3 regions of the Paenibacillus liaoningensis genome follow, and region 2 is predicted to be linked to each of the others. Evidence: predicted binding sites of a transcription regulator. Region 2 holds the regulator's gene; each other region holds the start of a gene.
The links. Region 2 encodes Rex, which represses fermentation and respiration genes when NADH is low (regulators of the CRP and FNR family bind a similar motif). Its sites were predicted from a motif close to TTGTGAAATATTTCACAA; they were not measured.
Positions count from the first base shown of each region.

Region 1: a site for Rex is predicted at 1,635-1,652, ahead of AC6B99_RS05000 (L-lactate dehydrogenase). Genes of this name have one in related genera too.
Region 3: a site for Rex is predicted at 1,846-1,863, ahead of AC6B99_RS18595 (DUF1641 domain-containing protein). Genes of this name have one in related genera too.

Region 1 covers NZ_JCAALU010000003.1:86,737-91,020, reverse strand. The annotation lists gene argS (arginine--tRNA ligase) at 1-178, opposite strand, end outside; T-box leader at 255-492, opposite strand; gene AC6B99_RS05000 (L-lactate dehydrogenase) at 558-1,523, opposite strand; gene AC6B99_RS04995 (EamA family transporter) at 1,924-2,991, shown strand; gene AC6B99_RS04990 (iron-containing alcohol dehydrogenase) at 3,117-4,280, shown strand.
Region 2 covers NZ_JCAALU010000018.1:51,096-55,379, forward strand. The annotation lists gene dinG (ATP-dependent DNA helicase DinG) at 1-1,773, shown strand, start outside; gene AC6B99_RS25950 (redox-sensing transcriptional repressor Rex) at 1,770-2,426, shown strand; gene AC6B99_RS25955 (amidohydrolase family protein) at 2,407-3,708, shown strand; gene AC6B99_RS25960 (hypothetical protein) at 3,708-4,235, shown strand.
Region 3 covers NZ_JCAALU010000011.1:277,343-281,626, forward strand. The annotation lists gene AC6B99_RS18585 (MmcQ/YjbR family DNA-binding protein) at 1-5, opposite strand, end outside; gene AC6B99_RS18590 (NAD(P)/FAD-dependent oxidoreductase) at 121-1,299, opposite strand; gene AC6B99_RS18595 (DUF1641 domain-containing protein) at 1,331-1,759, opposite strand; gene AC6B99_RS18600 (AI-2E family transporter) at 2,109-3,275, opposite strand; gene AC6B99_RS18605 (substrate-binding domain-containing protein) at 3,307-4,284, opposite strand, start outside.

The sequences.
Region 1 (4,284 bases), on a different contig from region 2:
GCTCAAGCAAAGCAGCAATGTTAACGGGGCTTTGTTTCATCGTGCGGGCCAAAGTAAAGCAGGGGAAAGCAACATCGCCAAGCTCCTCATCGGGCGGATATTCCAGCAAGGGCCGAATATCCGCTTCGGGCAGATCCAGCGCTTTGGCCAATGCCAGCGCGATTTTGTCCATTAACAGCATCATCATCTTCCTCTCTAAAATAAATGTTCCGGCCAGAGTAGAGCAGCACGCCAAAAAGGCCCCGTCTCTAAAAATAAGAGACGAGGCCTGTTATCCCCGCGGTACCACTCTTGTTGCCGCCTCCGCACAGAAACAAAGAGGGGCATCTCGCCGTTGTAACGGTGCTGAACCGGACGTCCCTAGCATGATTGCTCGTTTCAGGCCGCCATCTCCCGGGTGCGCTTCACCTAATCGTCCATTGCCGGCTTCCACTGTCCCGGCTCGCTTGAAATGGCACCCATGTAGGTTACTCTCCCGTTCCTTGATGTTAATTAACAGCTATCATATCGGATACGATCAGAAAAATCAATCCGTTTTTAGTCGGCCAAGCTTGCAGCTATTCTTTCTCGGTTACGAGGCACAGGCTCTCAATCGCCTGGCGTATAATCGAGCATGAGCGCTCCATCAGCCGCTGCTCCCGCGTAGTCAGCTTGAGCTCGACGATTTCCTTAACCCCGCAGCGGGCGATGATCGCGGGGACGCCAGCGCATACTTGCTGCTGGCCATATTCGCCGTTTAATATCGCAGACACGGCAATAATGCGATGCTCATCGTTTAGAATAGAGCGGGTAATATGCGCCAGCGCATTGCCGATGCCAAAGCTGGTCGAGCCTTTGCGCGTATAGATTTCCCAGCCGGCATTGCGGGTCTGCTCCGCGAGCGCTCCGAGCTTCACATGCCCGAAGCGCTCGGGATGCTGGGCCAAAATATGCAGCAGCGGCTTGCCGCCAACCGTCACATGCGACCAGGCGGGAAACTGCGACTCGCCATGCTCCCCAAGCACATAGCCCTGCACGCTGCGGGCATCCACTGGAAAATGCTCGCAGAGCAGCGTCTTGAGCCGCGAGGAGTCGATGGACGTTCCGGTGCCAATCACTTGGCAACGCGGCATGCCGGACAGCTCCCACACGACATACGTCACAATATCCACAGGATTGGCGGCCGCTACAAAAATTCCGCTGAATCCGCTGTTCATAATGCGCGGAATCATCGTTTCATAAATCTCGCGCACCGTATGCAGCACATCAAGCCGATCATCGCTGCCGACGGGATACGCCCCAGCGCAGAGAAGGATAACGTCCACATCCCCGCACTGCTCCAGCGTTCCAGCAGCAACCTTTGTGCGGCCATGGACAAAGTCCATGCTGTGCGACAAATCGAGCGCCTGTGCATAGGCCCGGTCGAACGTGCGGTCAATGAGCAGCAGCTCATCGCAAATCGACTGGTTAATTAAGGCATACGCGCAGCTTGAACCGACCTGACCGACTCCTACAATAGCGACCTTGCGCGCTTTGTTTGCCATCCGTTTGCATCTCCTCCACCGTAACCTCGTTACGCTATTATATGCGGCATCCAGCCCATGATGTGACGGCTATGTTCAATCCATGTTTGTCTATGTCACATGGAAGCAAAAGCGTGAAAATATGCACATTTTGACCTGCCATCCTATGGCGGATAGAGCTTTGCTTTTCAACATATCCACAGAGTTATGCACATTATCAACAGAGTTCAAATGGAGTATTTTCCGCCACCTCCAATACTTATCCACAAGTGAACAGGGAGGATTGTCCACACTGTACAGGTCAGAAGTCCTAAGGTTGAATATAGATAAACCGCTTATTTTCGTACATTTACAATCTAACTTTCAGCTGTCATGATAGGGAAAGTATATGTGGGCAGACACAGATGGAGGAATGGAATTCATGTGGCTTGTATTATCCTTGCTGGCGGCGACGAGCTTTGGGCTGCGGGGGATTTTGTATCATTGGACGAGCCAGCAGGCGCTTAATCGCAATGCGCTGCTGTGTGGTGTATTTTTCTCAGGGGCGCTGATTACACTTGTTTGTACGCTGGCGACTGGAACATCTTTCACCGTTTCATCGCTTATTGGCGTGCAGATGGGACTGCTCTCTTTCGGCGCAAATGCGAGCATGTTCAAGGGCTTTGCCGTGGGCAAAGCCTCTATTGTTGCGATTTTGACCGCGCTTCCTTCGGCAATTGTCGTCGTTGTCGCCTTCGCGGTATGGGGCGAGACGCTCAATATGGCGCAGCTCAGCTCCTTTATTATCATTATTGCGGGTATATTGCTGGTGCGTTATTCCAATGATATTACCCGTGGCAATTTGCAAGGAGCGCAATGGGGGCTACTGGCGATGCTGCTGTTTGCCGGAAACGATTTGTCGGGAAAATGGTCGACGATGATGGATGCGCCGTTGTTTCCGACGCTTGTCTGCATGTTCAGCAGCGGCTCGATCTGCTTTGGGCTTTGGTGGCTGCGCGACCTGCGCTCCGTACGTGCTGCTGCTGCGGCAGCAGGCCAAGCAGCGCAGGAGATAGCAGCAGGTGCCGCAGCAATTACTCTTAACGCTGTTAATACTCTCAATTCTCTTAATACGGTTAGTGCGGTTAATGCTGGTATCACGAGTGGCGCAAGAAACGGGACTGCGAGTCCAAGCACTCAGCCAATCGTGAGCGTGGCAGCTCAGGCAGCCAACCGGGCAGGCACAGCAGACAAACGCAGCTGGAGCTTCCGCCGCACGTTTTCCGTCGGGATGGCAGTCGGCATTACCAATGCAGTGGGCATGATGTTTATTGTGACGGCCTTTGATGTAGGGAAGGCGGGGCTGGTGTCGGCCGTAACGGCGCTTAATGTGCTAATCGTGCTGCTTTATACGCGGTTCGTTGTGAAGGAGCGGTTCTCCAAACTGGAGACGATCGGGATTTCGACCGCGTTCGCAGGCATCCTGCTCTTGCGTTTGTATGGCTCCTAATGTGAAGCGGCCTGCGCTGAATACAGGCGAGTTAAGTACGAAACGTCTATAACTTTAGAAAACTCAGTGAAAGTGTTATAATACAACCGTTCACTTATTTTACTTAACGGGAGGTTTCACTTACTATGAAAGATTTTGAATTGTACAACCCAACCAAGCTCATATTCGGAGCAGGGAAGGTACAGCAGCTTGGAGAGCTGGTCAAGCCATACGGGACGAAAGTTCTGCTCGTATACGGCGGCGGAAGCATCAAGCGTTCGGGGCTTTATGACGAAGTGATTTCCCAATTAAATAGCATTGGCGCAACCGTTCATGAACTGTCTGGCGTGGAGCCGAATCCGCGTCTAACGACAATTAATAAAGGGATCGACATTTGCCGCAGCGAAAAAATCGAGTTCGTGCTCGCCGTTGGCGGCGGCAGCGTGCTGGATGCTTCCAAGGCGATTGCAGCTGGGGCGCTCTATGATGGCGATGTGTGGGATTTCACGATCCGCAAAGCAGTCATCCAAGAGGCATTGCCTATCGGCACTGTGCTGACGCTTGCCGCTACCGGCTCGGAAATGAACGGCAATGCGGTTATTTCCAACTGGGAAACGCAGCAAAAACGCGGTCTCGGCAGCAAGCTTGTTTATCCGAAATTTTCGATTCTTGATCCGAAGCTGACATATTCCGTGCCGAAGGATCAGACGGCGAACGGCATTGTCGACATTATGTCGCATGTGTTCGAGCAATATTTCTCCCTGACGACCAATACGCCGCTGCAGGAGCGCTTTGCAGAATCCATTTTGCAAACGGTCATTGAAAATGGTGAAAAAGCAATCGAAAACGGCTCCGACTATGACGCCAGAGCGAATTTGCTGCTTGCCGGCACCTTTGCGCTCAACGGCACGCTGCCGATTGGCGTCGTGACGGACTGGGCGTCGCATGGCATCGAGCATGAGGTAAGTGCGATTTATGATATCGCACATGGCGCAGGACTTGCGATCATCTTCCCGAACTGGATGAAGCATGTGTATCAAGAGCGTATTGACCGCTTCGTGCAATATGCGGTACGGGTATGGAACATCGATCCGAGCGGCAAATCCGATGAGGAAGTGGCGCTTGCGGGTATTGAAGCGACACGCGCCTACTTTACGCGCATTGGCGAGCCTGCAACACTTGGCGAGCTGGGCATTGGCGGCGAGAACATTGACCGGATGGCGGCGGAAGCGACTGTATTCGGCCCAATCGGCTCCTTCAAGAGCCTGGACAAGGAAGCGGTCAAGAGCATCTTGACGGCGAGCCTGTAAGCCA
Region 2 (4,284 bases):
AGGGATATGATGTCCCCCGTTGATGATGCAATTACTGCCTCGCAAATGGTCGTTTGGCTGGGCGAGACGGAAACAGGCGATCAGGAAGAGCTGAATTTCAGCAACAAGGGGACTGATTTCTGGTCGACCGTTGCCAGTGATGCAGATTCCTGTCTGAACCGGGCTTGTCCTTGGTTCAAACGCTGCTATTACCATCGTGCTAAGCATGAAGCTAATATTGCCGATGTGTGCATTACGAATCACTCCATGCTGTTTACAGACATTCAAGCGGATCATCGGCTGCTGCCGACTTACAGCCATTTGATTGTCGATGAAGCACATCATGTGGAGGAAGTAGCCAGCAAGCATTTAGGCATGCAGCTCGGCTATTATTCGATAACGAATGCGATTACGCGGATGTTCAAGGATAGTCGTTCCGGCTTGCTGCCATCGTTGCGCATTCATCTTCAGCAGGAAAGCGATGAGCGGGTTCAAGGCTGGCTTGAAACGATTGACACCATTATCCCGACCTTCACGGAAGTGAAGGAGCATTGGGAGAGGCTGTTTGAAATGCTGTACAGCTTTGTGCAAGCTTCTCCTGACGCGATGGGTGAAAACAATCAATCCGTTTATCGTCTGCGAGGCGATAGCCTGCCGGAAGGCTGGTCCGAAGTGCTCGCCGAAGAGACCAATATTCATACGGAGCTCATTCGCGTGCTGAAGACAGCTGAGAAAATGTCCGAGGAAATTAAAGACCGCATCGATGAGCTGGCCGTACAGGCGCTTGTAACGGATCTGAATGGCGTTTTGCGCGATTTGACGAGAGTTAAGGATGATCTGCGCAGCTTTATGAAAGTCGATCAGACGACTGACGTATTCTGGCTGGAAGCCAACATGACCTACAAGCATCGCTCGCTGCATCTTTATGCGGTGCCGATTGATGTGAGCAGCCAGCTTCAGCAGTATTTATTTGATGTGAAGGACAGCATTATTTTAACGTCAGCCACCCTTTCGGTGCAAAAGTCATTCCAGTTCGCCGAAGAGCAGCTTGGACTTAGCGGCTTTGAAGAGGCGGGCAGATTGCGCACCGTGCAGCTGGCATCGCCGTTTAATTACCGGGAGCAGGCGCTCGTCATTATTCCGCGCAATTTCCCTGTTCTTAAAGGCTCGGCGGGCGAGCCCGCATTTATTTCAATGCTCGTCTCTTCTTTGGCAGATGCAGTGCAGCAGACCAATGGCAGAATGCTGGTGCTGTTCACCTCTTACCGAATGCTCAAGCAGGTATATGACCCGCTTAAAGCGGCGCTCGCGGCCACCAGCCTTCAAGTGCTGGGCCAAGGCATCGACAGCGGCAATCGTACGAAGCTGACGCGGCGTTTTTTGCAGCAGCCAGAGTCCGTACTGCTTGGTACAAGCAGCTTTTGGGAAGGCGTTGATATTCCAGGCGAAGCCTTGACTTGCCTTGCCATCGTCCGATTGCCGTTCCAACCGCCCAATCATCCGCTGCTGGAAGCGAAGTCGGAATTGCTGCAGCGCCAAAAGCAAAATCCATTTATGAAGCTGTCAATTCCGCAAGCGGTTATTCGCTTCAAGCAGGGATTCGGCAGGCTCGTGCGAACGGCGAAGGATAAAGGCATTGTCATTATTTATGATACGCGAGTGATTGAAACGTATTATGGCAAGCATTTTCTGTATTCCTTGCCTGGCCCGAAAATTGAGCATATGCATATAGAGCAAATTGTACCGAGAATGAAAGAATGGCTTGGTGCCGAGAGGGAGGAGGAGAACGGGTGAAGCAGACGAAAATATCGGAGGCCGTCGTAAGACGCCTCCCCATTTACCTGCAAGTGCTGAACGAGCTGAACAACCGGGAGGTGCAGACCGTTTCGTCCCAGGAGCTTGGCGTCAAGCTGGATTTGAATCCGGCGCAAATCCGCAAGGACTTGGCGTATTTCGGCGATTTTGGCCGTAAGGGCATCGGCTATGATGTGACGTATTTAATTGAAAAAATCCGCCAAATTCTCAAGCTTGATCAGACGATAAATGTCGCCCTTGTCGGAGCTGGTAATTTAGGCCATGCGCTGTGCAATTATAATAAATACTCCAAAGACAATATGAAAATCATCGCGGTGTTTGATGTGCATCCATCTAAAATCGGCTCGCAAATTAATAATTTGACCGTTATGCCGATGGATATGCTGAAACAAACGGTGGAGGAAAACAATATCCGGATCGGCATTATAACCGTTCCCGGATTTGAAGCGCAAAACGTTGCTAATCAATTTATTGACGCCGGCATTGAAGGCTTGCTTAATTTTGCCCCAGCGATATTGAAGGTACCTGAGGAAATTCGCATACATCATGCTGACTTTACGAAAGAGCTGCTAAGTCTGGCCTATTACTTGGAGAGGGAAAGGGATGACGAAAATGAGCCAAATTTGGATTGAAAATGGACGTTTTGTAACGATGGAGGATGGCGAGCATGTGCTGCAAGGGCATATGGTTGTAACCGATGATCGCATTACATATATCGGAGCAGAAGCTCCAACTGGGCTGCAAGCCGATGTGCAAAAGCTGGATGGCAGCAAGCTTGCTTTTATGCCGGGTCTAGTAAACACGCATGGACATGCGGCTATGACTTTGCTGCGCGGCTATTCCGATGATCAAAACCTGCAAGTATGGCTGGAGCAAAAAATGTGGCCGATGGAAGGCAAATACATCGACCTTGATACCCGTGCGGGCAGCGCGCTTGCCGTGGTGGAAATGCTTAAATCCGGTACGACAGCTTTCGTGGATATGTATGACCGCATGGACCAGCTGGCCGAAGTTGTTGAACAGTCCGGCATTCGCGGCTGTCTGACGCGCGGCGTCATCGGCCTTTGCCCGGAGGATGTACAGCAAGCTAAGCTGGCGGAAGCGATTGCTTTCGCACGCGATTGGAACGGCAAGGCCGATGGCCGGATTACGACGATGATTTCGCCGCATGCGCCTTATACATGCCCGCCAGATTATATTGAGAAATTTGTTCAGGCCGCTCATGATTATGATTTGCCACTGCATACGCATATGTCAGAATCGATTGCCGAAGTAGAGCAGAACGTTCGCGATTATGGCGTTCGTCCCGTTCAGCATCTCGACAATTTAGGCTTCTTCTCGCGTCCGGCGCTCGTTGCTCATGCGGTGCATTTGAATGACGAGGAAATTGCGCTGCTGGCTGAACGCAAAGTAGCCGTATCGCATAACCCGGTCAGCAACCTCAAGCTGGCAAGCGGCATTGCCCGCGTGCCTGCTTTGCTTCGCGCAGGTGTAACTGTATCATTAGGCACGGACAGCGCGGCGAGCAACAACAATCTTGATCTATTCAAGGAAATCAATCTTGCGGCTTTGCTGCATAAAGGTGTTTCTGGCGATCCTACGGTTGTGCCAGCCATTGAAGCTTTGCGTATGGGAACGGTATACGGCGCTCGCTCCATTTGGCAGGAGGATTCCATTGGCCGCCTGCGCGTTGGCATGAAGGCTGACTTCATCGCGATCGATATTGAACAGCCGCATTTTTATCCACAGACGGATATTGTGTCCCATTTGGTATATGCCGGCTCTGGCCGCGACGTTAAGCATGTATGGGTGGACGGCCGCCAAGTTGTACGGGATGGCGAATGCACGCTGCTTGATGAGGAGAAAATTCGTCACGATGCTCAGGCGAGCTTCGAGAGGCTGTTGAAGGCATAATGCGGGCGAGAACGAGAAAGCCGTTTTGGACGGTAAAACGGGCTGTCTTTATTTCAGTTATTTTTGTTATCGCATTGCTGACCGTTACGATTGTTTATTACCGAACTGTGCATAAGGATTTATGGGCAGAGGAAGCCCCTATTAAAGCGCATGCTATTGAAGCCGCGCAGTTGACGGAAGTCACCGGGATGACGAAGCAGGTGTGGGATGGCATTTCCTGGGTTGTAAAAGGGAATACGGCTGATGAACAAGACGTTTATGTATTTCTAACGACAGCGGAAGGTCCTGTGCTCACGGTGAAAGCGACCGAGCATATTACTCAAGAGCAGGCGGATACTGCTTTACTGGGCAGCGAGCCGGATGCGGATATTAAAAGAACACAGCCGGGTTTGCTGAACGGCGAGCCGGTATGGGAAATTTTTTATAGCCGTGATGAAGCGATAACGAAATATTATTATGCGTATTATTCGTTCCGCGATGGCGCATTTTTGAAGAAATATAGTTTAGTAGGTGACAAGGCGTCCTAGCTGTAATGGATGCCTTAGCTGTAACAGTTGGAATTGCTGGCTATTATTA
Region 3 (4,284 bases), on a different contig from region 2:
TCCATAGCCGTGTCCCCTTTTCTCCTTATCGTACCATCTTCGAGGGAACAAAATAAAGTCCTCGCCCAAACAGCTGCTGCCGTTTAAACGAGGACTTATTATGGTTATTAATGAATTAAATTAGTAAACGAGCGAGAACAAGCCGTTAACATGCGACAGGTAACGAACGTTACTTGCTTCTTTCATCAGGGAAGCTGTAGTGCCTCTCAGACGAAGCTGGCTTGCGCCAACGGTTCCGATTGCATCTTTGCGGCCAAGGCTCGCAAGAACGCCGGAGTTAACGAATGTAAACGATTTTTGTGGCAAGCCTTTGGATTGCGCGAACAGGTTGTAGCCGATTGCTTCGCCCATTTGCCATGCGATTTGTGCACTTGGCGGATATGGACGGCCGTCTGGGCTAAATACAACTGCGTTGTCGCCAGCCAGGTAAACTTCAGGGTGCGAAGTCGATTGCAGGAACTCATTGACTGTAGCGCGGCCACGGTTTACTTCAATACCGCAGTTTGCTACGACAGGGTTGCCTGTAACGCCGCCAGTCCATACGAATGTGTTAGCCACAAGCGTTTGACCGTCTTTCAAAATAACTTGGTTGCCTTTTACTTCTGTAACCGCAATACCCATCAGCAGTTGAACGCCGCGTTTTTCAAGGCTTGCTTTCGCACGGTCAACAAGCTCCACAGGGAAACCAGCCAGAATCGACGGGCCTGCTTCAACATTGTATACCGATACTTCGCTGATGTTAACGCCGTACTGCTCACACCATTTTGGCAGCATGTCGGCAATTTCACCGATCAGCTCAATACCAGTCAGGCCGCCGCCGCCAACAACGATCGTTGCGTCAGCTTTGTCTTTGGATTTTGCATACGCAGCAAGGCGCTCTTGAATGTGCGCGCTCACGCGGTTTGCTTCCTCAACCGATTTCAGCGTCAGGCTGTTCTCTTCAAGGCCTGGGATGCCGAAAAATGCTGTTTCGCCACCAAGAGCGATAACAAGCGTATCGTAGGAAGTTTTTGCACCGCTGGAAAGGTGAACTTGCTTCTGGTCCGGATCAATTTTGTCGACTGTGTCGATAACCAAATTGATGGATTTATCTTTGAACAGCTTCGTCAGCGGCAAAGCAACGTTGTTCTCATGAACGCCGCCAACGGCCAGACGATGCAATTCCGTTACGATTTGGTGCGATGGAATACGGTTAACAACGGTAATGCTTGCTTCCTCGGGGGACATATATTTGCGAGTTGTCAATGCGCTCAGCAAACCGCCATAACCGCCACCCAAAATCAAAATATGCTTAGACATACTGATCCTCCGTTCTCATTCTGATCCGATCTTAACGCTGTTTGTTGCGCTCTGCCAATACATCCAAGAACGATTGCGCGAAACGCAATGTTTGTTGGACCTGAGGATCTTTCAGCATTTTGAGAATGCCGAACAGACCGATTGTCGTAGGCTCTGCATGTGCACGATCATTAGCTTCTACAGCAGCCGATGCAATGCCTTTTGCTTTGTCCGTAATTGGCTTAACGAATTCTTCGATACCATGCTTCATGTCGCCCATAAGCACTTGGTCATTCGCTACAGTTGTTGCCACATCATAAGCTTTGGTCATCAAAGTAACCATTTCAGCAAGCTTAGGCAAGCTTTCTACCAGCTGATTCAGCGAGCTTTGGATTTCCGGTTTAAGCAATTGCTCCAGAACGTCCAGTTCACTACGTACAGATCCCGTCTGTACTTCTTGCTCTGTTAATGTTTCCGACATACGAAAAATGCCTCCCTTGCGTTGATTGTTGCATGATTAGTTAAACGCCGTTACAACTGCAAGCCGCCTCTGAAAAAAACCTGAAATTGTGAAATGTTTCACAATAAGGATGCATCATTAGAGGGACTTGACCACACTCATGTTCATTTTATTCCTTTGCGACAAAAACTGCAATTACAACTTTTAGTTACTTTTGAAAAGTTCAAACGCAAACGGCATTGCAGCCCCTTGAAGGCACTGCCGTTACGCGTTGAAATAGAGGAAAATGTTATGCAGCCAGATTATACTTCCTTATATTTTAATAAAAAGACTGCTTTTGCAAGCAGCCCTTCGTTTTATAATGCTTATATTATAGCTTAAAATCATTATCCGCATTCACTTCCTCCGCTGCGTAGAGCGGCGAACGGGCCTGCAGCCAGTGGAAGAAATTCGTCGCAATAACTTTCAGCACCGCATAACCTGGAACGGCTAAAATAATGCCCGCCAATCCAAACAAATTTCCAGCGGTCAAAATGACGAAAATAATCGTAATGGGATGAATATGCATGCTTTTCCCCATAATTTGCGGGGAGATAAACTTCCCTTCGATAAGCTGGACAATCGTCCAGATCACAAGCATTTTCAGCAGCATGACGGGTGAGGTTACCATCGCAACAATGAGCGCTGGCGTAATCGCGATAGCTGGGCCCAGATACGGAATGATGGCTGTACATGCGGCAATCAGCGCCAGCACCAGCGAATATTCAAGCCCAATGATCAAATAACCAATATATAGCAGCACCCCAATGCAGAAGCTTACAATAATCTGGCCTCTTATGTAACTGCTGATTTGGCCGTTCATTTCGCCCATAATGCGCTTCGTGTGCGCTCTCATGTTCATTGGCAGTATAGCCGCAATATAATCCGGCAGCCTTTTGCCATCTTTTAATAGGTAGAAAAGAATAAATGGCAGCGTAATGACGGCAAGCACGACATCTTTAAGCGCCCCCACGAATGAACCTAAACTTTGCCATACCCCATTCAGCAGCTCCGTCGCCCGCTTCGTAATATTGCCGCTCAAATCCGAAGGGTTAACATTGAGCCACCGCTCAATATCCCGCAGGTCTCCGCTGTGCATCAGCTCATCAAACTTCGTTCGCAGCTGATCCCCATAGCCCGGCAAATTATCGACCAGACTGACGATCTGTGTAGTTACAAGCGGAATGACCACCGTCAGCAAAATCGTAAGCAGCCCTAAAATAACCGCAAAAATCACAAAGATGGAATAAATACGCGGAGCCTTCTTCGTCTCCAAATAATCTACAATCGGATTCAGCAAATAATAAGCTACACCCGCCAAAATAATCGGCAGCAGCACCGTCTTGAACAATACAGCGAGCGGCGTGAACACGTAGGAGATTTTGCTCATGACAAAAATATTCAGACTAACCAGGAGCAGCACGAGCAAAAATATGACGAATTTATTATTTAAAATAAACTGTACAAACCGTTCTTTTCCTGTTTTAAAATGGTCCATCCGCTGTTCCTTCTTCCTGCTTATGATGTTCTCAGCTTTCTGCAACGATTTCCCCTGTACGGGTCAAGTCATACCCTTCGATGGCTCCCAGTTCCTGCTTGAAGCTTTGCGACCGTAAAATGCGAATGACCGCATTAATGAATAGTTGATTGTCCGGCTTCTTCAGCATAACCAGGTCGTATTGCTCCTGAACGAGTGGTATATAGGTAAGGCGGGAGACGATCGCTGCAGCCCTCTCCGTTCCAATACCCACATCAGCCTCGCCTGACGCAACCTGCGCCGCTACTGCAAGATGGTTCGTCTGCTCCTGGTCATAGCCTAGTATTGAAGCTGCCGGAATACCGTGCAATCGAAGCTGCTCATCCAGCAGCACGCGCGCACCGGCCCCACGCTCCCGATTAATGAGGCGAAGTCCTGGCTTCGCCAAATCGGCCCAGCTTGCCAGCTTTAGCGGATTGCCCTGCTGCACGAACAAGCCTGCGCTCCTCGTCAGCATATGAACAACGATATAAGGTGCCCCAATCAATAGTTTACGAATATAGGGAACGTTATATTCCCCTGTATCGCCATCCAGCAAATGCGTGCTGACGATGTCTGATTCTCCTCTATACATCGATATCAGGCTGTCCATGCTGCCGACATAGGAGCGCAGCGGGCGCAAGCCAGGTCCCTCCCGCTCCATATGCTTGGCCAAAATATCCAGGCTCATATCTTGTCCGGTAATGACGATCGGGCGTCCCCCGCCAGCTGTTGACAAGGCAGCGTTTCGGTCCGATAAATCCAGCGCGTTCGCGTATGGAGACCCTTGCTGCTGGGAAGCCATTGTCTTGCCGGCAGGCGCACTGGCTTGGAGGCCTTTTGCCCGCAGCTTGTACGCTTCCAGATCGGAAGCGTCAATTCGCATCTGCTTGCCTACCCGATAGGAGGGCAGATCTCCTTTTTTAATCAAATCGTATACGGTTAGTTTGGAAATCTTTAGAAGCTTGGCAATTTCTTCAGTTGTATATGA